DNA from 3 places in the Achromobacter sp. D10 genome. Region 1 is predicted to be linked to each of the others. Evidence: predicted binding sites of a transcription regulator. Region 1 holds the regulator's gene; each other region holds the start of a gene.
What was found. Region 1 encodes HrcA, which represses chaperone genes, less so after heat shock. Its sites were predicted from a motif close to TTAGCACTCNNNNNNNNNGAGTGCTAA; they were not measured.

Region 1 (7,335 bases):
CTCTTCGAACTTGCGGCCGATCAGGCGCTTCACCGCGTACAGGGTATTGCGCGGGTTGGTCACAGCCTGGCGCTTGGCCGGCGCGCCGACCAGGGTTTCGCCATCGTCCATGTAGGCGACGATGGACGGAGTGGTGCGGGCGCCTTCCGCGTTTTCAATGATTTTGACCTGCCCGCCGTCCATGACAGCCACGCAGCTGTTGGTCGTGCCCAGGTCAATGCCAATAATCTTGCTCATGGTCGGTTACCTTGATTGAATCTGAATCTATGAAAATAGGGAGAAACTTCTTGTCCCCACATAACTGGGGCTACCCGCAGGGTTTTTCAAGACACCTGGCCGGAATTTTCTGCAGCGCTTTCCTGCAAACGGCGAATGGCCGCGGTGAACTGCGGCAGGCCGGGCCAGCCCGTGATGCGGCCCAGCCGCTTGCCGGCCCGGTACAGCACAAAAGTGGGGACGCCATGCAGCGAAAACCGCCTTCCCAGCGCCTCGTCTGCGTAGACGTCGGCCTCGAACCAGGTCAAGCCCAGTTCCAGCAGCGTTTCCTGGTGCAGCAGCGCGGCCTGCTTGAACAGATTGCAGTTATAGCAATCCTGGCCCCACAGGAACACGCAGCGCAGATCCGTCCCCGGCGCCTGGACCACGTCCGCGTCGAAACCCGCAGTGTCGACATGCCGCATGCCGAACACCTGGAATACCTGGGCGGGATCGAAGCGGGGGTCCGTCATGGCGCGCGGCCTGCTCAGCCCTGGCCGGCGGACACCACCACCAGCGCCGGGCGCAAGGTCCGGTCCGCGATGGCGTAGCCCTTCTGCAGCAGCTGCACCACCGTATTGGCGGGCTGTTCCGCAGGGATGGACGAAATGGCCTGATGCAGGTGCGGGTCGAACTTGTCGCCCTGCGCCGGCGCGATTTCCTTAAGCAGGTTGCGCTCGAAGGCAGCGGTCAGCTGCTTGAGCGTCACCTGGACGCCTTCGCTCAGGGTCTCGACGGTTTGTTCGGGCTGGGCCAGCGCGGCTTCCAGGCTGTCCTTGACCGGGACCAGGCTTTCGGCAAACGACTCGATGCCGAACTTGCGCGCCTTGGAAACGTCTTCCTGGGCGCGGCGGCGCACGTTCTCGGCTTCGGCCCGCAGGCGCAAAAGCTGGTCGTGCTGCTCATTGACGGTAGCCTGGGCGGCGTCCAGCTGGGCGCGCAACTCGTTCAGCTCGGCCTGCGCGGCGCCCTCGGCGGCGGAAGCCGCATCGGCGTTCTGGCCGACTTCGGGCGTCTGATCTACAGGCTCGTTGGGTGCCGTCATGGGGAATCCTCCAAAAAGTATGGCTTTCGCAGACATGAATGGGGGCCAATACCCCTATTTCAAGCCCGGGAAAGCAAATATTCCCTGACGGCGGGTAGAAGCGCAGCCAGGCGGAAATCGTGAAAAATCCGCCCAACTTCTGCCAAATGCCGTCAAATCCGAGACTGCAAGCATAAATACATCGCCTTCAGTCGCCATCCGGCAAATGGCGGACGCCGCAGCGGCGCTACTTCTTGCGAGGCTGCGCGGGCGCCACGGGATCGCTGGCGGGAAAACTGTCCTTCAGGGCCCGATCCACCTCGCGGTCCTCGTCGGGTTCCGGGTTGATGGCAATGGGATCGCTGGCGGGAAAGGTCTCGGCCAGCGCCTCGTCCAGCTCGTGCTCTACCTGATCTTCGTCCACCGGGGTGCTGACCTGCCCCTTTTTGACGACCTTTCCAGTCTTGGGATCATGGTGCATGCGCCTTCTCCTTCAAGTCCGTGATTTGCCCGGGCCACCCCTGCAAGTGGCGTTCCACCAGGCTGGCCAGCCCTGCGATCCAGGCCGGATCGTCATTGATCGCCGGGATGTAGCGGAACTGTTTGCCGCCGGCGCCGATGAAGGCGTCGCGGCACTCCAGGCTGATTTCTTCCAGGGTTTCCAGACAGTCTGCCACAAAACCCGGACACACCACATCGACCTCGGTCACCCCGGCCGCGGCCAGCGCCTTCAGGGTGGGTTCGGTATAGGGCTCCAGCCAGCGGGCGGTGCCGAAGCGGCTCTGGAAGGTCACCTCGATCTGCTCGCGCGGCAGCGACAGGCGCTGGGACAGCAGGCGCGCCGTTTCCATGCAATCGCGGTAGTACGGATCGCCCAGCTCGATCGAATAGCGCGGCAGGCCATGGAAGCTCATGACCAGCTTCTGCGGCTTGCCGTTATCCTGCCAGTAACGTTCGATACGGCCGGCCAGCGCGTCCAGATAGGCAGGCTCTTCGTGGAAGCGCTTGATGAAGCGCAGTTCGGGCTGGTCGCGCAGGCGAGCCGCATGGCGGGTGACCGCGTCCACCACCGTGGCGGTGGTGCTGGCGGCGTACTGCGGATAGAGCGGAACGGTCAGGATGCGCTCGCAGCCTTGCTGCCGCAGGCGCGACATGGCGTCGGGGATCGAAGGGTTGCCGTAGCGCATACCGAGCTCGACCACGGCATCGATGCCGGCCTCGGCCAGGGCGGCGCGCACGCCGTCGGCCTGGCGCCGGCTGTACACCATCAGCGGCGAACCTTCCTTCATCCAGACGCCGGCATAGCGCGGCTCCAGCTTCTTGGGCCGCATCGTCAGGACCAGGCAATGCAGGATGGGCTTCCACAGATAGCGCGGGATCTCGATCACCCGCGGATCGGACAGGAACTCGCGCAGATACCTGCGTATGTCTTTCCGGTCCGGCGTGTCGGGAGTGCCCAGGTTCACCAGCAGCACGCCGAGCTTGGCGGCGCCACGCGGCGCGGGATCTTCATTGAAGGGGTCCTCCTGCTCGGGTTCCGGCAGATAGCGCTCGGGCCACAGGTACTTGAACAGGCGAAGAAACACAAACACTCCCCTTCCTCCGCGAGGAGGACGTAGCTTCGGATGGACCTACTGGTTGTGGCTGAGGGCGTTGGACAGCAAGCGCGCCGTGATATCCACGATGGGAATGACGCGTTCGTAGGCCATGCGCGTGGGACCGATGACGCCCAGCGTGCCCACGACCTTGCCGTCCACGCCGTAAGGCGCGGTGATGACCGACACTTCTTCCATCGGCACCAGCTGCGAATCGCCGCCGATGTAGATCTGCACGCCCTGGGCGCGGGTGGACACGTCCAGCAACTGCAGCAGATCGGTTTTTTTCTCGAACAACGAGAACATTTTGCGCAGCCGATCCATGTCGGATGCGATGTCGGTTACGTCCAGCAGCTTGCGCTCGCCGGAAATGACCATGGCATCGCCGTCTTCGGCGGCTTCCGCGCTGGCCTCGACCGCGGCCTGCATCAGACGCGAGATGTCTTCGCGCAGTTGCGCCAGTTCAGTCGACAGGGTCTGCCGCACGGCGTTGAAGGATTTGCCGGCAAAGTGCATGTTGAAGAAATTGCCGGCTTCCAGCAGTTCCGCTTCGGAATAGTCGCGCTGCACGAAAAGAATGCGGTTCTGGACGTCGCCGTCGGGCGTGACGATGATGAGCAGCACGCGCTTGTCGGACAGCCGGATGAATTCGATCTGGCGAAACACCTGGGCGCGCTTGGGCGTCAGCACCACGCCCGCGAATTGGGTCAGGTTGGACAGCAATGCCGCCGCGGCGTTGACCGCCCGGGTAGGTTCGGCGGCCGCCAGCATTTCGCCCATGTTGTGAGGCTCCAGCTGGTAGGATTGGACCGCCAGCAGCGAATCGACGAACATGCGGTAACCCCGCGGCGTGGGAATACGGCCGGCGGAGGTGTGCGGGCTATGGATCAGTCCCAGTTCTTCGAGGTCCGCCATGACATTGCGGATCGTGGCCGGGGACAAGTCGAATACTTTCGATAGCGTCCGCGAGCCGACTGGCTGCCCATCGGCGATATAGCGTTCGATCAACGCTTTCAGTAGTGCGCGTGCGCGGTCATCCATAACAAGTATTTTAGGGAATCTTTTTCAGTTGAGGCGATTTTTGTCCCGCAAGCCCATATGCGGCCCCATATAATCGGCTAAACCGTCCATCCCGGGCAGGTTTCGGCTTTCCGGTTTCGCCTTTTCATTCGCAAGCAGCCATGCATTTTCCTACCGTAGCCCTGATCGGCAGATACCAGGACACCGGCCTGGACACACCGCTGAGAGCACTGGCCCACGCGCTGACGCAGGCGGGCCGGCAGGTGCTCATCGACGCGGACACGGCGCGCAATACCGGACTGACCGAATACCCCGTCGCCACGCTCGAGGAAATCGGCAAGACCGCATCGCTCGCCGTGGTCATGGGCGGCGACGGCACCGTGCTCGGCGCAAGCCGCCACCTGGCTCCCTACGGCATGCCGCTGGTCGGCATCAACCACGGACGCCTGGGTTTCATCACCGACATCGCCTTGCAGGACGCGCATGGCGCGCTGGCGCGCGTCCTCGAAGGCAGCTTCCAGATCGAAGAACGCATGCTGCTTGAAGGCAGCGTGTGGCGCGGCGACCAGAAGATGTACTCCGCGTCCGCCCTGAACGACGTGGTGCTGAACCGCGCGGGGCGCGGCGGCATGATCGAAGTCCGGGTCGAACTGGACGGCTCCTTCATGTACACGCAGCGCGCCGACGGCCTGATCATCGCCACCCCGACCGGCTCCACCGCGTACGCGCTGTCGGCCAACGGCCCCATCCTGCATCCCGGCATGAACGCCATGGTGCTGGTGCCGGTAGCGCCGCAAACGCTGTCCAACCGCCCCATCGTCATCCCCGACACCGGAGTGTTGAACATGACGCTGACCGCAATGGGCCGCGTGGAAGTCGGCGCCAGCGTGCATTTCGACATGCAGACGTGGTCCGACCTGCAGCCGGGCGACCGCATCGTCGTGCAGCGCGCCCCCTATACCATCCGCTTCGTGCATCCCGAAGGCTACAGCTTCTTCTCCACCCTGCGCCGCAAGCTGCATTGGAACCTGATGCCCGAGGCCACCGACAACGTAGAGTAGTAAAGCGCCCCGACATGCTGCGCACCCTGCATATCCGCGACTTCGTCATCGTCGAACAGACCGAGATCCATTTCGGTCCCGGCTTCACCGTCTTTTCCGGCGAGACAGGCGCAGGCAAATCCATATTGGTGGACGCCCTGGCGCTGGCGCTGGGCGAACGCGGCGACGCCAGCATGCTGCGCGAGGGCGCGCCGCGCGCCGACATCACGGCCGTTTTCGACACGCCCAAAGGGCTGATCGCCTGGCTGCAGGAACGCGAGATCGACGTAGACACCGAGCTGTCCCTGCGCCGCGTCATCGACGCGCAGGGCCGCAGCCGCGCCTATATCAACGGCACGCCCGCCACCGTGGCGCAATTGCGCGAACTGGGCGACAGCCTGGTCGACATCCATGGCCAGCATGCGCACCAGAGCCTGATGCGCTCGGATGCTCAGCGCGACCTGCTGGACGCCCACGGCGGCCATGGCGAACTGCGCAACACCGTCGGCCAGGCCTGGAAACAATGGCGCGCACTGGCGCGCCAGCTGGAATCCGCCGAAAAAGACGCCGCCAGCCTGGCCAACGAACGCGACCGCCTGCAATGGCAGGTCGACGAACTGGACCAACTGAACCTCGGCCCAGACGAATGGGAAGCGCTGCAGTCCGAGCACACGCGCCTGTCGCATGCGCAATCCCTGCTGGACGGCGCCAACCAGATCCTCGAAGCCCTCGACGGCGAAGGCGACTCTGCGCATCACCGGCTCACCTCGGCAAACCACCGCCTCCAGCAGATGCTGCGCCATGATCCCGGCCTGCAAGGCGTGCACGACGAGCTGGAATCGGCGCGCATCGCAATCACCGAAGCCGTTTCCGACCTGAACAACTACGTCAGCCGCGTCGACCTTGATCCCCAGCGGCTCGTCGCCGTTGAAGCGCGGCTGGGCCTGGTGTTCGAAACCGCCCGCAAATTCCGCGTGGAGCCCGACGCGCTGTGCGAACTGCGCGACTCGCTGCATACGCAGCTTGCAGCGCTGCAGGCCGCGGGCGACGTCGATGCCCTGCGCGCCCAGGCGCAGGCCGCCCAGGCGCAATACGACGCCGCCGCCGCCAAGCTGACAACGGCGCGCCGCAAGGTCGCCAAAGACCTCGGCAAACAGGTCACGCTAGCCATGCAGACGCTGGCCATGCAGGGCGGCAAATTCGAGCCCACGCTGGCCGAGTCGGCGCCATCCGCCCACGGCAACGAGCAGGTCGAGTTCCTGGTAGCCGGCCACGCCGGCACCACGCCGCGCCCGCTGGCCAAGGTAGCCTCTGGCGGCGAACTGTCGCGGATATCGCTGGCGCTGTCCGTCATCGCCAGCCGCGCCGCGCGCGTGCCCACCCTGATCTTCGACGAAGTCGACAGCGGCGTGGGCGGCGCGGTCGCAGAGGCCGTCGGCAAGCTGCTGCGCGAGCTCGGTGAACGCCATCAAGTGCTGTGCGTCACCCACCTGCCTCAGGTCGCGGCTTGCGCCAACAACCAGTTCCTGGTCAGCAAGACCGAATCGCGTGGCACCACCCGATCCAGCATCGAAGAGCTAGACGCGCAGGCTCGCGTAGAGGAAATCGCGCGCATGCTGGGCGGCATCAAGCTCACCGCAACCACCCGCGAACACGCCCGCGAAATGCTGGAAGGTTTCGGCCAGACCTGACCTGCCGCCTGCTGGCGGAGCCCCCCCCCTGGTTCCGCTGCGATCCCCTGGCGATAAAAAAAGCCCCTTCCGTGGGAAGGGGCTTTGGATCTCACATGCCCGCTGCGAGCGTGGCCGCGGGCCTGGTGCTCAGGCCGGAATCAACGGCCCTTCATGCAGCTGCCGCAAATGCCGTACAGCACCATGGCGTGGCTTTCCAGCGCGAAGGCGTTGTCCTTGGCAATCTTTTGTTGGCGCTTTTCGATTTCCGGGTCGGAAAACTCGACCACCTTGCCGCAATTCGTGCAGATCAGGTGATCGTGGTGATCGCCGTCGTTGAGCTCGAACACCGCCTTGCCGCTGTCGAACTGGCTGCGGGCAAGGATGCCGGCCTGTTCGAACTGTGTCAGGACACGGTAGACGGTGGCCAGCCCGATTTCGACGTTTTCGCCGATCAGGGCGCGATAGACGTCTTCGGCGCTCAGGTGCCGTTGATCCGATTTCCGGAAAATATCAAGAATTTTCAGGCGGGGGAACGTCGCCTTCAAACCCATGTTCTTCAGTTCGCTTTGGTCGCTCATGGTGTAATCGCTCTCCGTCCGCGTTGGCATGGGCAGGATGGGTGCACCGCGAGCCGGCTCACCGAAATCATGCCGCCACGCGGAACTATCCTTATGAAACCTTTATGATAACGGTTTTGTCTGCTTCCAAATAATAGGGGCGCGTAGTGT
Region 2 (7,335 bases), on a different contig from region 1:
GGCCTTGCGGCGGTCGCCGAAGCCAGGAGCCTTGACGGCGGTCGTCTTCAGGATGCCGCGGATGTTGTTCACAACCAGGGTAGCCAGGGCTTCGCCTTCGACGTCTTCAGCGATGATCAGCAGAGGACGGCTCGACTTGGCAACTTGTTCCAGCACGGGCAGCAGGTCACGGATGTTGCTGATCTTCTTGTCGAAAATCAGGACAAACGGATCTTCCAGCGCGGCAACTTGCTTGTCCGGGTTGTTGATGAAGTAGGGCGACAGGTAGCCGCGGTCGAATTGCATGCCTTCGACGACGTCCAGCTCGTTTTCCAGCGACTTGCCGTCTTCGACGGTGATGACGCCTTCCTTGCCGACCTTGTCCATCGCGTCAGCGATGATCTGGCCGATGGAGGTGTCGCTGTTGGCGGAGATCGAGCCGACCTGGGCGATTTCCTTGCTGGTCGTGACCGGCTTGGATTGCTTCTTCAGTTCAGCGACGGCGGCGGCGACAGCCTTGTCGATGCCGCGCTTCAGGTCGATCGGGTTGAAACCGGCGGCAACGTACTTCAGGCCTTCCTGAACGATGGCCTGGGCCAGCACGGTGGCGGTGGTGGTGCCGTCACCGGCGTTGTCGGAGGTCTTCGAGGCGACGTCCTTGACCAGCTGGGCGCCGATGTTCTCGAACTTGTCCTTCAGTTCGATTTCCTTGGCGACGGACACGCCGTCCTTGGTCACGGTCGGGGCGCCGAACGAGCGCTCCAGCACGACGTTGCGACCCTTGGGGCCCAGGGTGGTCTTGACAGCGTTGGCGAGGACATTCACGCCACGGACGATGCGCACGCGGGCGTCATCACCGAACAATACTTGCTTGGCAGCCATTTCTTAGCTTCCTTCGAAAATTCGTTTGAGGCGGGGTTTACTGGACCACGGCGAGGATTTCGTCCTCGCGGATGACGAGCAGCTCTTCGCCGTCAACCTTCACGGACTGGCCGGCGTACTTGCCGAACAGCACCTTGTCGCCAGCCTTCAGGTCGACCGGCAGGATCTTGCCGTCTTCGGTCTTCTTGCCGGGGCCGACGGCCACGACTTCACCCTGATCGGGCTTTTCGGCGGCGCTGTCGGGGATAACGATGCCCGATGCAGTCTTGCGCTCGTTTTCGAGGCGTTTGACGATCACGCGATCGCCCAGGGGACGCAAGGCCATGAGGAACTCCTGTTGCAAAAAAAGAGAAGGAAATGATCGGTTAGGCCCGGGAACGCTGTTAGCACTCACCGGTGTCGAGTGCTAATTATAGGGATGATGTTCTAGGGTTCAAGGGGGGAAGGCGCGCTGTTACATATTGGCGGCTGCCGTCGAATTCCCTTGAGCGAGGCGGAACCTCGGGTCAGCCCTGGAGCGAGCCGGCGGTCAGCACGCGGTTCAGGGATTCCAGCAACAGGTTGAGCGTGGGGCTGCGTGGCGCGCCATTTCTCAGCACCAGCTCATAAGGTTCGCTGCGCGATTTGAGGTGCAGGGGCAGCACGCCGACGAGGTGGTGGCGGCAGAAGTAGTTCGCCACGTCGTCGGACACCAGGGCCACCAGGTCGGTATTGCGGCTGAGCAGGGACAGGGTGGTGAGCGTAGACGTGGTCTCGACCAGGTGTAGCGGGAAGTTGAGCTGCGCTTCGTGGAACTCGCGTTCCAGCAGCCGGCGCATGGGCATGTGGGCGCGGTAGACCACCCAGCGGCTGTCCTGCAGGTCGGTCAACTCGACGGATTCCGATCCCATGGCGGGATGGTCGACGTTGGCAATCACCGAGAGTGATTCGTCCTTGATGAAGATCGATTCGTAAATGTCCGGCGTCCTGCTTACCGAGGAGCGGCAGATGGCCGCGTCCAGGCGGCCGCGGTCCACCAGGTCCAGCAGGGTTTCGCTGGTGTCCTCCACCACTTCCACGGTCGTGCGCGGCTGCTGCTGGAGCAGGTCGGAGATCACGTCGGTCAGCAGGGGCACCGCGCCCATGATGGTCCCGATCGCCAGCCGGCCGCCCGCGCCGCTGGCAATCGCTTCCAGCTCAAACCTCAGGTTATTGATGTCGGCCTGGATCAGTCGCGCAAACCGCAACACGCACTTTCCGGCTTCATTAGGTATTAACCCTCGGTTGGTGCGTGCGAAGAGTTCGACCTGGAAGGTCTGTTCCAGCTCGCGCAAGGCCTTGCTCGCACCGGGCTGGGTGAGTCCGACCTTGTCCGCCGCGCCAAGCAGGGAGCCGCTTTCCTCGATGGCGATGAGCAGCCGCAACTGCTTCGCGTGCAGCCGCGACATCACGGAATTCAGGCTCGGCGCGGGATTCACTATGAATAAAAGTTATATCTCTATCGCAAGCTGTCAGTGTACCGAAATCGGCCGCCTCCCTAGACTGCCCTTCGCAAACTGTTTTAACGAAGAGGCAATATGGCTTTGATCAATTACGTGACCGAAGTGCGTTTCGGCGCCGGCGCCCTGGCTGAACTGAAAGAGGTCTGCGACAAGCTGGGTATTGCGAAACCCTGCATCGTGACGGACAAGGGCGTGCAAGCCGCCGGCATCGTCGAGAAGGTGCAGTCCGTGCTCGGCCAGCCGGGCACAGTTTTCAACGAGACGCCGTCCAACCCGTCCGAATCGGCAGTCCGCGCGGGTGTCGAAGCCCTGAAGACCGGTGGCTGCGACGGTATCGTCGCCGTGGGCGGGGGCTCGTCGATCGACCTGGCCAAGGCGGTGGCCGTGGCTGCCCGCCACGAAGGGCCGTTGCGCCAGTTCGCGCTGATCGAGGGCGGGCTGCAGCGCATCACTGCCGCCACGCTGCCCATAGTCGCCATTCCGACGACCGCAGGCACGGGCAGCGAAGTCGGGCGTGGCGCCATCATCATCCTCGACGACGGGCGCAAGGTCGGCATCCTCTCTCCGTATGTGATTCCCAAGGTGGCGATCTGTGATCCGGCGCTTACGCTGGGCCTGCCCGCCGGACTGACGGCGGCGACCGGCATGGATGCAATCGCGCATTGCATCGAGACCTTCCTGGCCCCGGCCTTCAACCCGCCGGCGGACGGCATCGCGCTGGACGGCCTGTGGCGAGCCTGGCGCCACATCGAGCGGGCTTTTCACGAGCCTGCCGATATCGAAGCGCGCACCAACATGATGAGCGCCTCGCTACAGGGCGCGCTGGCGTTCCAGAAGGGCCTGGGATGCGTGCACAGCCTCAGCCATTCGCTGGGCGGCATCAATCCCAAGCTGCACCATGGCACGCTCAACGCGATCCTGCTGCCGGCGGTGATCCGCTACAACCGCGGCGCCGAATCGGTGGTGCGCGAGGACAAGATCGCGCGCCTGTCGCAGGCCATGGGCCTGCCGGCTTCGGTGTCGATCGAGGATGCGCTGGTTGCCAAGTCCCGCGCACTGCAGTTGCCGACGGGCCTGGGGCAGCTCGGCGTGGACGAAGCGCTGTTCGACCGCATCGTGCAGGGCGCGCTGGCCGATCACAGCCACCGCACCAACCCGCGGGAAGCGTCCGCCGCGGACTACGTCGAGATGCTGCGGCAATCGATGTGAATTCCACGCATGCCCAGGCGGCCGCAGCCGGGCCGCTCATGGGCGTGCATGACGAAACCATAGCCAAACATAGAAAGAAGCAGGTGGAGACATGAGCAGCACCTCTTTAAACGCACTGGATTCCATGAGCTCCAAGGAGACCATGGTTCCGGACGCCGAGCGTCGCCGCGCACTCTTCGGGAGCGCCGTCGGCAGCACCATCGAATGGTATGACTACTTCCTCTATGGAACGATGTCGTCCATCATTTTTGCCAAGCAGTTCTTCCCCAGCGACAACGCGCTGGTGAGCCAGATGCTGGCGCTGGCGACCTTCGCGCTGGCGTTCCTCATCCGGCCGCTGGGCGGCGTGATCTTTTCGCATATCGGCGATCGCGTCGGCCGCAAGAAGACCTTGGCCATGACGTTGTCCATCATGGGCCTGTCCACCGTGCTTATGGGGCTGCTGCCCAACTACGCGCAGATCGGCCTGGCCGCGCCCATACTACTGACCATATTGCGTCTGTTGCAGGGCCTGGCGCTGGGCGGCGAGTGGGGCGGCGGCGTATTGCTGGCGGTGGAGTACTCGCCGCGCACCAAGCGCGGCTTCTATGGCGCCGTGCCGCAGACGGGCGCGGTGCTGGGCCTGGCACTGGGCAACATCATCACGTCCATGCTGAGCGCCAGCATGAGCGAGGAAGCCTTCCTGTCCTGGGGATGGCGCATTCCCTTCGTGGGCTCGATCGTGCTCGTGCTGATCGGCATGTGGATCCGCAATGCCGTGGGCGAGACGCCTTCGTTCAAGAAAATCCAGGCTACCCGCAGCAGTGCGCGCATTCCGCTCAAGGAGACACTGCAGCATCACTGGCGCGAGGTGCTGATCGCCATCGGCGCAAAGGTCATCGAAACCTCGACCTTCTTCCTCTACGCAACCTTCACCGTCTCCTACATGATGGACCACGGGTTTGCACGCTCCACCATCCTGAACATCGTGCTGGTCTGCGCGCTGATCGCGTTCCCCTTCATGCTGTTCTTCGGCTACCTGTCCGACAGGATCGGCCGCAAGAAGGTCTTCATTCTGGGCAGCCTGGCGTTCCTTGCCTGGATCTTCCCGTATTTCTGGCTGCTGGACCAGAAGTCCGTCCCTGCGGCTGCGCTGGCCATCGTCGTGGGGCTGGGCATCATCTGGGCCAGCTACGGGGCCATGATCGGGACGCTGCTGGCCGAGGCGTTTCCGGCTTCGATCCGCTACACCGGAATGTCGCTCGGCTACCAGATCGGCGCCGCGCTCGTCGGCGGCCCCATGCCGCTGATCGCGACAGCGCTGATCGCCTATTTCAGCGGCAGCTATGTGCCCGTGGTGCTCTTCCTCGCCGTTTGCGCAGTGGTCTCCATCGGGGCCGTGGCCATGGCGCGCGACCGTAGCGGCCAGCCGCTGGACGACTGAATCCACCACAAACTCCCATTCCAACCATCCAACAGGAAACCTATCCCATGCAACTCACTGGAGAAATGCTGATCGGCCGTGCAGCCATCCGCGGACAGGCTGGAAGCCAGCGTGCTTTCAATCCCACGGCCAATGCCGAGATCCCGGAGCCGGAATTCGGCCTGGGCTCGCGCGAGAACGTGGAGCGAGCCGTGGATCTGGCGACCCGCGCTTTCGACTCGTATCGCAATCTGCCGTTGGAGCGCCGCGCCGCGTTCCTAGAGGCCATTGCCGAAGAGATCCTGGCGCTGGGCGATGCGCTGATCGAGCGAGCCCACGCCGAGAGCGGCCTGCCGGTGGCCCGCCTGACCGGCGAGCGCGCGCGCACCGCCGGCCAACTGCGACTGTTTGCGCAGGTCGTGCGCGACGGGCATTTCCTGCGCGCCACGATCGACACGGCCCAGCCCGAGCGCCAGCCGGCTCCACGCGCCGACCTGCGCCTGGCCAAGATCCCGCTGGGCCCGGTGGCCGTGTTCGGCGCCAGCAACTTCCCGCTGGCCTTCTCCGTGGCCGGCGGCGATACCGCTTCCGCGCTTGCGGCGGGTGCGCCAGTCATCGTAAAGGCGCATAGCGCGCACCTGGGCACCTCGGAACTCGTCGGCCGGGCCATACAGAAGGCGGCCGAGCGGCTGGACATGCCGGAGGGCGTCTTCTCCCTCTTGATCGGCGCGGGAAGGAACATTGGAGAGGCGCTCGTCGCGCACCCCGGCATCAAGGCGGTCGGCTTCACGGGTTCGCGCCAGGGCGGCCTGGCGCTGCTGCGCATCGCCAACAGCCGCCACGAGCCGATTCCGGTCTATGCCGAGATGAGCAGCATCAACCCCGTGTTCCTGCTGCCGCGGGCGCTGTCGGCGGGGGCCGAGGCATTGGCCCAGGGCTTTGCCGACTCGCTGACCATGGGCGCCGGCCAGTTCTGTACCAATCCCGGCCTGGTGCTGGCGATCGACGGACCCGATCTGCAGCGCTTCGTGACCGCGGCCGGCAAGGCGCTGAGCGCCAAGGCGGCGCAGACCATGCTCACGCCAGGCATCCACGCCGCCTATGAGAGCGGCCGCGCGCAGGTGGACGCTCTGGAAGGTGTGGAGCGAGTGGCCAGCGGCGCGCAGGTCGGCGGCCAGGCCAATGCCGCCCAGGCAGCGCTGTACGTGACGGATGCCCAGCGCCTGCTGCGCACGCCCGAGCTGCAGGCCGAAATGTTCGGCCCCGCGTCCGTGGTGGTGAAGGCGCGCAGCCTCGACGAACTGCTGCAGGTGGCCGATCTGCTCGAAGGCCAGCTCACAGCGACGCTGCACCTGGACGAGGCTGATCACAGCGCCGCGCGCCGCTTGCTGCCTGTGCTGGAACGCAAGTGCGGCCGGATCCTGGCCAATGGCTTTCCGACCGGCGTCGAGGTTTGCCACGCGATGGTGCATGGCGGGCCGTTCCCGGCTACCTCCAATGCCATGTACTCCTCGGTGGGCAGCAGCGCCATAGACCGGTTCCTGCGGCCGGTCTGCTACCAGGACATCGCCGACGAATTGCTTCCGGCTGCCTTGCAGCAGGCGAATCCGCAGGGCGTGTGGCGCCTGGTCGATGGCGCGATGGAGCAGCCCTGAAGCAGGGGTAGAATCCGGTCACGAGTCACGCGGCGGCGCCGCAGTCGGCCGCGGCTCGCATGAGGCCATGTAAAGTCGCTCATTGGCGCCCAATGAGCGACTTTTTTTGCAACTCCGGATGGATGCGCGCTTCTCCTATGGCTAGAAAAATCCCCCCTTTGAATCCGCTGCGCGCATTTGAGGTCTCGGCGCGACACATGAGCTTCACCAAAGCGGCCGAAGAATTGTTTGTGACGTCTTCGGCGGTCAGCCATCAGGTCAAGTCGCTGGAAGAGAACCTGGGCATCGCCTTGTTCGTGCGCGACTCCAAGATCCTTACGCTCACCCCGGCGGGCAAGGCTTACCTGCCGGGCGTGCAGGAGGCGTTCCGGCAATTGGAGGTCGCTACCTATCAGTTGCACCGCGAGAAGAGCACCTCGCTGCTCAAGATCAATCTGCCACCGACTTTTGCCGTCAAGTGGCTGATCCCGCGGCTGAGCCGCTTCAGCCGTCAACATCCGGACCTGGACCTGAAGGTCTCCACTTCCAAGCTGATGGCGGATTTTTCCCGCGATGCCGTAGATATGGAAATCCGCTACGGACGCGGCGTGTACGCCGGACTGCACTCGGAACTGGTGCTGCCCGTGGAAGTGTTCGCCGTTTGCAGCCCCGCTCTCCAGCAAGGGCCGCATCCCATCCATGAATTCGCCGACCTTCGCTACCACGTGCTGCTGCACGACGACAGCAC
Region 3 (7,335 bases), on a different contig from region 1:
CAAGAGGCCCAGTTCTCCGAAGAATTCGCCGCTGCCCAGCTCAATCATGGTGTGGTCGGGCAGGTGCACCGCCACGGCGCCTGACGCGACGAAACACATTTCCTCGCCATGCCGGCCCTTGGTCAGCACGCGCTGGTCCGGCAGGGCCAGGCGCGGCTTGAGCAGCTTGCTGATGGCCCGCAGCGAATCGGCGGACAGGCCTTCAAACAGCGGCACGCGCTTGATCAGGTCGGCGGCGCTCATTTCAATGTCCAACGGCGGGTGCTTGTCGATATGCGCCCAGCGGCTCTTCAACTGCGCCATCAGGTCCGCATACACCTCGCCGCTGATCAGGAACTGTTCGAGCATGTCGCGGTAGCGGATACGTTCCATTTCGCGCGCCACGCGGCCCAGGTAGCTTTCCTGCAGCCACTGCGCGTAGGACGGATATTGCAGGTTCAGGGCCTGCATGGCGTTTTCTATCAGGTCCAGTCGGCGCTGGTGCAGGGACACGATGCGCTGGGTGGCTTCCTCGCCCAGCAGCGGTGTGATCTGTTCCCGCGCGAAGGCGATCAGGCGTTGCGCCACCGACCGCTTGCTCATGAGGTTGGCGAAGCGCTGGCCGAGTTCGCGCGCCAGCCAACCCTGGAAGCCGAACAGGTAATGCAGGCGCAGGGCCAGGCGGAAGCCGGTGGAATAGCGCACGTCGGCGACGATGGCCCGCTCGAAGCCCGGGATCCCGCCCAGCCGGATCGCATCCTCCAGCCGTTCCGCGCGCGCCAGCAGGGTTTCGGCCATGCGCCAGTCCACGATCTGCGCCTTGAGGATGTCGAAGAACATTTCCTCTTCGCGCTGAGCCACGATGGCCAGGCCCACCGCCACGCGCTGGTCGTCCGTCATCTGGCTGACCTGGCCGTCATGCACGCTGGTCAGGCTGGCGTCAAACACGGCGCGGATGCGATCGCGGACTTCGGTTCCGATATGCTCGGCCCGGGCAACATCCTCGGTCTTGCCCTGCAGGTCTTCCAACGCCACGGCCAGCGCCTGGTTGCGAATGGTGCGTTCCACCGGCGACAGCTGGTTCAGGCCCAGCATGCGGATCAGGGGACGCAGGCTGATGCCGTTGATGAACAAGGTCAGTAGCACGTAGCTGGTGGTGGCCACCGCAATGAACTGGCGCGCCTCTTCGGCCACGCCGGTCTGTTCCGTCACGGCCAGCGCCAGCGCCAGCGACACGGCGCCGCGCAAGCCCCCCCACAGCATGACCACCTTGTAGGGATTACTGACCTTGGTGCCCAGCCGGGTCAATCCCAACAAAGGCAATAACCCGAAAACGACGATAGCGCGCGCCACCAGCGTCGCCACGAACACCGCCGCCACCAACGCCAATTCCTGCCAATCCGCGGCCGCCATCAGCTTGGGGATCAGCATGGCGGCGAACAGGAAGATCAGCGAATTGGCCCAGAACCCGAATTGCTCCCAGGCGCTGGACAGGTACTCGAAGGTGGTGGGCGACATGCGGGTGCGGCCGGTCGACCCCACCACCAGGCCGGCAATCACCGTCGCCACCACGCCCGATACGTTCAGATAGTGCTCGGAAATGAAGAAAGACAGATAGGCCAGGGTCAGCGTTAGCGTGATCTCCGCGGTGGGAAACCCGCGCAGCCAGGCGAACAGGAAGCACGCCAGCCGACCCATGGCGAAACCGGCGATGCCTCCGCCGATGAAGTGCACAATGAAGTCGTTGAAAATACCGCTGGCAGTCAGTTCGCCATGGCCGCCCAGCACGGCCAGCAGCACTGAGTACAAGGCGATGGAGGCCGCGTCGTTGAAGAGGCTTTCGCCTTCGACCAATGTGGTCAAGCGCTTGGGCGCGCCCACCTCGCGAAAGATGCCCACCACCGCCACGGGATCGGTGGTGGCGACGATGGCGCCCAGCAGCAGGCAGACCACCAGGCCGTAGGACGAAATGGCGTCCAGCGTGACCCCGACCACCACGGTGCAGACCACCACGGCCACGATCGCCATCATGAGGATGGGGCCGATGTCGTCCATCAGGCGCCGCACGTTCATGGACAGTGCGGTTTCAAAAAGCAGCACCGGCAGAAACACCATCAGGAAGGTTTCGGACGAAATCTCGAAACGTTCCAGCGAATCCAGGAAATCGCCGATCCAGCTGGGCGCCCAGCCATGCACGTGCACGATGATGCCGAGCAGACAGCCGACGATAGCCAGCAGCACCGAGTAGGGCAGCTTGAGGCGGCCGGCCAGCGGCGGCATGAAACAGACCAGCGTTAACAAACCGGCCAAGCCGAATACGAGAAAACCTACATCCATGGTCTGTTGGTGGAGCTTGTGTGAAGTTTCACAAGAATAGCGGCTTTTTCCCGTCGGACCGGGCCGGAAACCGTCAGGAATCGTGGAGAATGCACGTTTCGTTACCCCAATGCGGACCTGCGATACGCGTCGGCCCATGTTTTTTGGGTAATGTGGAATCGCACAAACTTTGCAGGAGCGGCACTTGGCCCGGATCCATTCCCTGACCCGGCGCGACGACGCGCCCGCCATGCTGGTCCAGCTGACCGACAGCCATCTGTTCGGCGAGCCGGAAACCTCGATGCTGGGCGTCAATACGGACGCCAGCCTGCGCGCGGTGCTGCGCCAGATCGAAGCCGACGGCAAGCACCCCGATCTGCTGCTGGCCACGGGCGACATGTCCCAGGACGGCGAAGCCGCGGCCTATCGCCGGCTGGCGCGCGTCCTGTCCGAAGCGCCCGCCCTGGAGCAAGCCTGCATCCGCTGCCTGCCGGGCAACCATGACCTGCCGGCGGTGATGCGCCAGGAGCTGCCTGAATGGTCCGCTCCGGTGACCGACGTGGGCGCATGGCGCGTGGTCGCCCTGGACACCACCGTGCCCAACTCCAACGCCGGGCACCTGCCGCAGAGCCAGCTCGATCTGCTGGAGGCCGCGCTGGCCGAGGCTCCGGGCCGCCATACGCTGATCGCCATGCACCACAACCCCATGCAGATCGACAGCCACTGGCACGATTCGATGATGATCGACAACCCCCAGGCGCTATTCAAACTGCTGACACGCTGGCCCCAGGTCCGCGTGCTGCTGTGGGGCCATGTGCACCACGAATTCGACCGTCGCCGCCACAACCTGCGCATGCTGGCCACGCCATCGACCTGCTTCCAGTTCAGCATCCGCGACGGCAAGCATGTGGTGGACAACATGGCCCCCGGCTACCGCTGGATCAAGCTGTACCAGGACGGTTCGATGGCGACAGGCGTGCGCCGCGTGCAGGATGCGCTGTGGCATCCCGCCTTGACCTCGCAGGACAAAGCGCAAGCGGCGTAGGCAGTGGAGACCTCCCAAGGCGGGCCAGCCCCCTCGGGGGGCAGCAAGCAAGCGAAGCTTGCGCAGCGTGGGGGTGAACACAGCCTCCGCAAAAATAGCCGGCCCGCCGCCGGGCCGCCCCAAGGCGGGCCAGCCCCCTCGGGGGCAGCAAGCAAGCAAAGCTTGCGCAGCGTGGGGGCACCATAAAAAACGGGGCACCAGATATGCATGGTGCCCCGCAAGCATCCGTCTCATAGGGGAGGGGAAAGAGGAGAAGCCGAGACGGATGACAAGACGGCCAACCGAAGTTCGCGGTCTACATGAAGTTAGGCGGCGCCTTCCGCATTAAGTTTCTCGCGCCGCGCAAAATTTCCGCTCGAATTTGTATCAATTTATTCATGCGCCGCCGCCCTCTGTCCACAAAGCAAAAGGGCCGCGAATTGCGGCCCTTTGCGTAGGTCGATCAGGAATCAAGACGCGAGGTTGCCGCGCATCTTCTTCAAGGCGGCCGCTTCGATCTGGCGAATGCGCTCGGCCGACACGCCGAACTCCTGCGCCAGCTCGTGCAGCGTGGCGCCGCCGTCGTCTTGCAGCCAGCGGGCCTCGACAATGCGGCGCGAACGCGGATCCAGCGCTTCCAGCGCGTCGGTCAGGCCGGCGCTTTGCAGCTGGTCGCGGGCGGCACGTTCCAGCACGCGGGTCGGTTCCTGGCGGCCCTCGTCCGACAGATAGGCAATGGGCGCGTAGCTGTCATCGTCGTCGTCCTGGTTTTCCAGCGACATATCGCGACCGGACAGGCGCACTTCCATTTCGCTCACGTCTTCGCGGCGCACGTTCAGTTCGCGCGCAATGTGGTCGACCTGGTCCGGATCCAGCGTCTGACCGTCCGGGCGCATGCTGCGCAGGTTGAAGAACAGCTTGCGCTGGGCCTTGGTGGTCGCGACCTTCACCAGGCGCCAATTGCGGATGATGTATTCGTGGATTTCAGCCTTGATCCAGTGCACGGCGAACGACACCAGGCGCACGCCGCGCTCGGGATCGAAGCGTTTGACGGCCTTCATCAGGCCCACGTTGCCTTCCTGGATGAGATCGGCATGCGGCAAGCCGTAGCCCAGGTACTGACGGGCCACCGACACCACCAGGCGCAGGTGCGAGAGAATCAGTTCGCGCGCGGCGCCCAGGTCTTCCTGGTCGCGCAGACGGCGGCCCAGCTCGGTTTCGCGTTCCGCGGACAGGACCGGCAGGCGGTTAACCGCGGAAATATAAGCGTCGATCGTGCCAAGTGCGCCCGGATTGGCAATGGCCAACGCCAGAGCGTTGCCAGGAGCGGCCAACGAGGTACTGGGTTGCTTCATAGCGGGGATCTCCGGATGGCGAAGGGATAACGACATGGATTCGATGTTAGCACTCTAGTATTGGGAGTGCTAATTCGACTATTGCGGCGCGTCAAAGTTTCCTTTGACATTATATGTCCCCATTTATTTTTTAGCGGCGGGGTGCCGCTGGCGCGATGGGCGCCTTCGCTACCATCCCAGGCGCTTCAGCCCTTCGGCAGTGGATTCGCCATCCGGGCGGATGAACAACGCCCCCCGCGGATCCATCAGGACCTGATAGCGGGCGCCATCGAACAGGGGCATGTAGGCGCCGCTGCCGAATTGGACGTCGACAAAGGGGAACCAGTTCGGGAAATTTTTCTTCAACGAGGCCAGATCCGGCGCCGGCCAGTCGTCCAGCGCATGCACCGAACGCGTGGCCGAGGTTTCGCGCGCCGCATCGCTATAGCGGCCCGACAGCCGCTCCAGCCGGTACAGCGGGGGCACGCCAGCCATCAATGCAGGCAGACGCCAGCGCACGACGCGCGCGTCGATCTGCCACTGGTCGCCGTAGAGCACGTACTGCCTGGTCCCGGTGCCAGGCGCGCTGGCGCTGACCTGGAATTGGCCGTCGGCCACCTGGCGAACCTCGATGCGCGCGACAGGCTCGTCCGTCGTCAAGCGGAAAAACTGCACCAGGGACAGCGCCAACAGACCGGATACGCATCCCAACAGCACCAGCATCAGGCCAAACAGGCGGCGCACCGGCCGGAACTGAAACATCCTGCGGCCACGTTCGTCGCGCGGGCCTCCGCGGCCCAGCAGCATGACGATCCCGGGCAGCAGGACGACCACGGCACCCAGCAGGATCCAGACGAAGGGAGCGATTCCGTTGATCAAATCAGGCGTTCCTTTTGAGCACAAACCGCGGGCGGCGCGCCGACGCGCGCGCAGGCAAGCCCGCCTCGGCAGGCCCGCCAGTATAGAAGCGCGGCCTCAGGGCGCCGGTTTTCCAAGCCGCTCGACGTGAAACCGGATGTGATCCTCAATGAAGGTCGAGATGAAATAGTAGCCATGGTCGTAGCCCGGTTGGCGCCGCAGGTTCAGCGGCTGGCCCGCAGCGGCGCACGCCGCCTCGAATACCTCGGGATACAACTGTTCAGCCAGGAACTGGTCCGACTCGCCCTGATCGATGAGGATACCGGCCGGGAAGGGGTTCGTGGCGCCGCGCATCAGCTCGGAAGCGTCATAGGCGGCCCAGTCCTCGACCTTGTCGCCGAGGTAGGCGCCAAAGGCCTTCTTGCCCCACGGACACAGGCTGGGCGCGGCGATAGGCGCGAATGCCGATACCGAACGGAACTTGCCGGGATTGCGCAACGCCAGGACGAGCGCGCCGTGTCCGCCCATGGAATGGCCGAAGATGCCGGTGCGCGATGCGTCGCCGGGTAGCGCTTCGCCCGTGACGATGCCGTGCAGCTCCTGCGTCACATAGCTGTACATGCGGTAATGGCCGCGCCAGGCGGGGGTGGTGGCGTCCACGTAGAAGCCCGCGCCCGTGCCCAGGTCCCAGCTTTCGTCCTCGCCGGCCACATTGGCCCCGCGCGGGCTGGTGTCAGGGGCAACCAGCATGACGCCGAGTTCGGCGGCCAGGCGCTGTGCGCCCGACTTGATCATGAAGGTTTCTTCCGTGCAGGTCAGGCCCGCCAGGTAGAACAACACAGGAACCGGCCCCTGCTCGGCCTGCGGCGGGATATAGACGGAGAAGCGCATCGGCAGGCCGATCTCCGCGGACTCGTGCCGGTAATAGCGCTGCCAGCCGCCGAAGCAGCGATGCTGCGAAATGAGTTCCAGGGCGACTGCCATTGCTTTCCTCCGGTCGTAGATGGGAAAAAACGTCCGCGGACTAGGGGATACCCACGGTACGACGTTCCGTCGCCGAATGTTAACCTGGGCTTTATGGGGTACGAACGGCAGAAAAAAAAGCGATTTCATGCCCCGACCATGATCACGGGACTTGACCGGCGCCCACCGTGGCACTATTTATATACCGTGAGCGAAGACAACCCGTTCTTCCAGATACGCAAGTCCTGACACTATGGCCCGTCTGCCCCGTCTGTACGCCCCTGGGCTGCCCCAACTGGTGCAGGCCAACTTCATCCAGCCGCTGGCGGCGCCGTCGCAACCCGCGCCAGCCGACATCCTGAACCAGCTGGCCACGTGGCTGGGCGAATCCGCCCAACGCCATCGGGTCTCGGTTCACGGCTGGCTGCTGGCCAACGACCGCATCTTGCTGCTGGCCACGCCCGCGGACGAGGAAGGCCTGCCGCGCCTGATGCAGACGCTGGGCCGCAACCTGGCCGCGCGCCTGCGCGGTGGCCGGGTCTTCGCGGGACGCTACCGCTCCGCCTTGCTGGAGCCGGGCGCCTGGGTGCTGCCCTCCCTGGTCTGGCTCGAAACCTATCCGGTGCGCAGCGGCGCCTCCCAGGATCCCGATTCCTGGCCCTGGTCCTCGGCTTCCAGCCATACCGGCAACACCACCGCGGCCCCCGCGCAATGGCAGTCGGATCACGCGGACTACTGGGCCTGTGGCAACACCCCGTTTGACCGCCAAGCCAACTACCGCAAACGTCTGCAGGACGGCCTGTCGCGCGAGGAAACCCAGCGCATCGACCAGGCGGTCTCCGGACAATGGGCACTGGGCGG

Region 2: the regulator HrcA is predicted to act here: its motif matches at 1,245-1,271, upstream of groES (co-chaperone GroES).
Region 3: the regulator HrcA is predicted to act here: its motif matches at 4,721-4,747, upstream of rpoH (RNA polymerase sigma factor RpoH).

What each region holds. Positions count from the first base shown of each region.
Region 1 covers NZ_JAYJLE010000002.1:295,807-303,141, reverse strand. Annotated here, with positions in the region: gene dnaK (molecular chaperone DnaK) at 1-237, opposite strand, end outside; gene VCS63_RS08220 (thioredoxin family protein) at 324-728, opposite strand; gene grpE (nucleotide exchange factor GrpE) at 743-1,300, opposite strand; gene VCS63_RS08210 (hypothetical protein) at 1,527-1,760, opposite strand; gene hemH (ferrochelatase) at 1,750-2,865, opposite strand; gene hrcA (heat-inducible transcriptional repressor HrcA) at 2,911-3,915, opposite strand; gene VCS63_RS08195 (NAD kinase) at 4,056-4,955, shown strand; gene recN (DNA repair protein RecN) at 4,970-6,625, shown strand; gene fur (ferric iron uptake transcriptional regulator) at 6,766-7,185, opposite strand.
Region 2 covers NZ_JAYJLE010000006.1:34,294-41,628, forward strand. Annotated here, with positions in the region: gene groL (chaperonin GroEL) at 1-861, opposite strand, end outside; gene groES (co-chaperone GroES) at 899-1,186, opposite strand; gene VCS63_RS17955 (LysR family transcriptional regulator) at 1,368-2,288, opposite strand; gene VCS63_RS17960 (iron-containing alcohol dehydrogenase) at 2,418-3,551, shown strand; gene VCS63_RS17965 (MFS transporter) at 3,643-4,974, shown strand; gene VCS63_RS17970 (aldehyde dehydrogenase (NADP(+))) at 5,022-6,608, shown strand; gene VCS63_RS17975 (transcriptional regulator GcvA) at 6,746-7,335, shown strand, end outside.
Region 3 covers NZ_JAYJLE010000001.1:840,575-847,909, reverse strand. Annotated here, with positions in the region: gene VCS63_RS04070 (cation:proton antiporter) at 1-2,316, opposite strand, end outside; gene cpdA (3',5'-cyclic-AMP phosphodiesterase) at 2,501-3,340, shown strand; gene rpoH (RNA polymerase sigma factor RpoH) at 3,790-4,674, opposite strand; gene VCS63_RS04055 (hypothetical protein) at 4,843-5,532, opposite strand; gene fghA (S-formylglutathione hydrolase) at 5,629-6,495, opposite strand; gene VCS63_RS04045 (hypothetical protein) at 6,728-7,335, shown strand, end outside.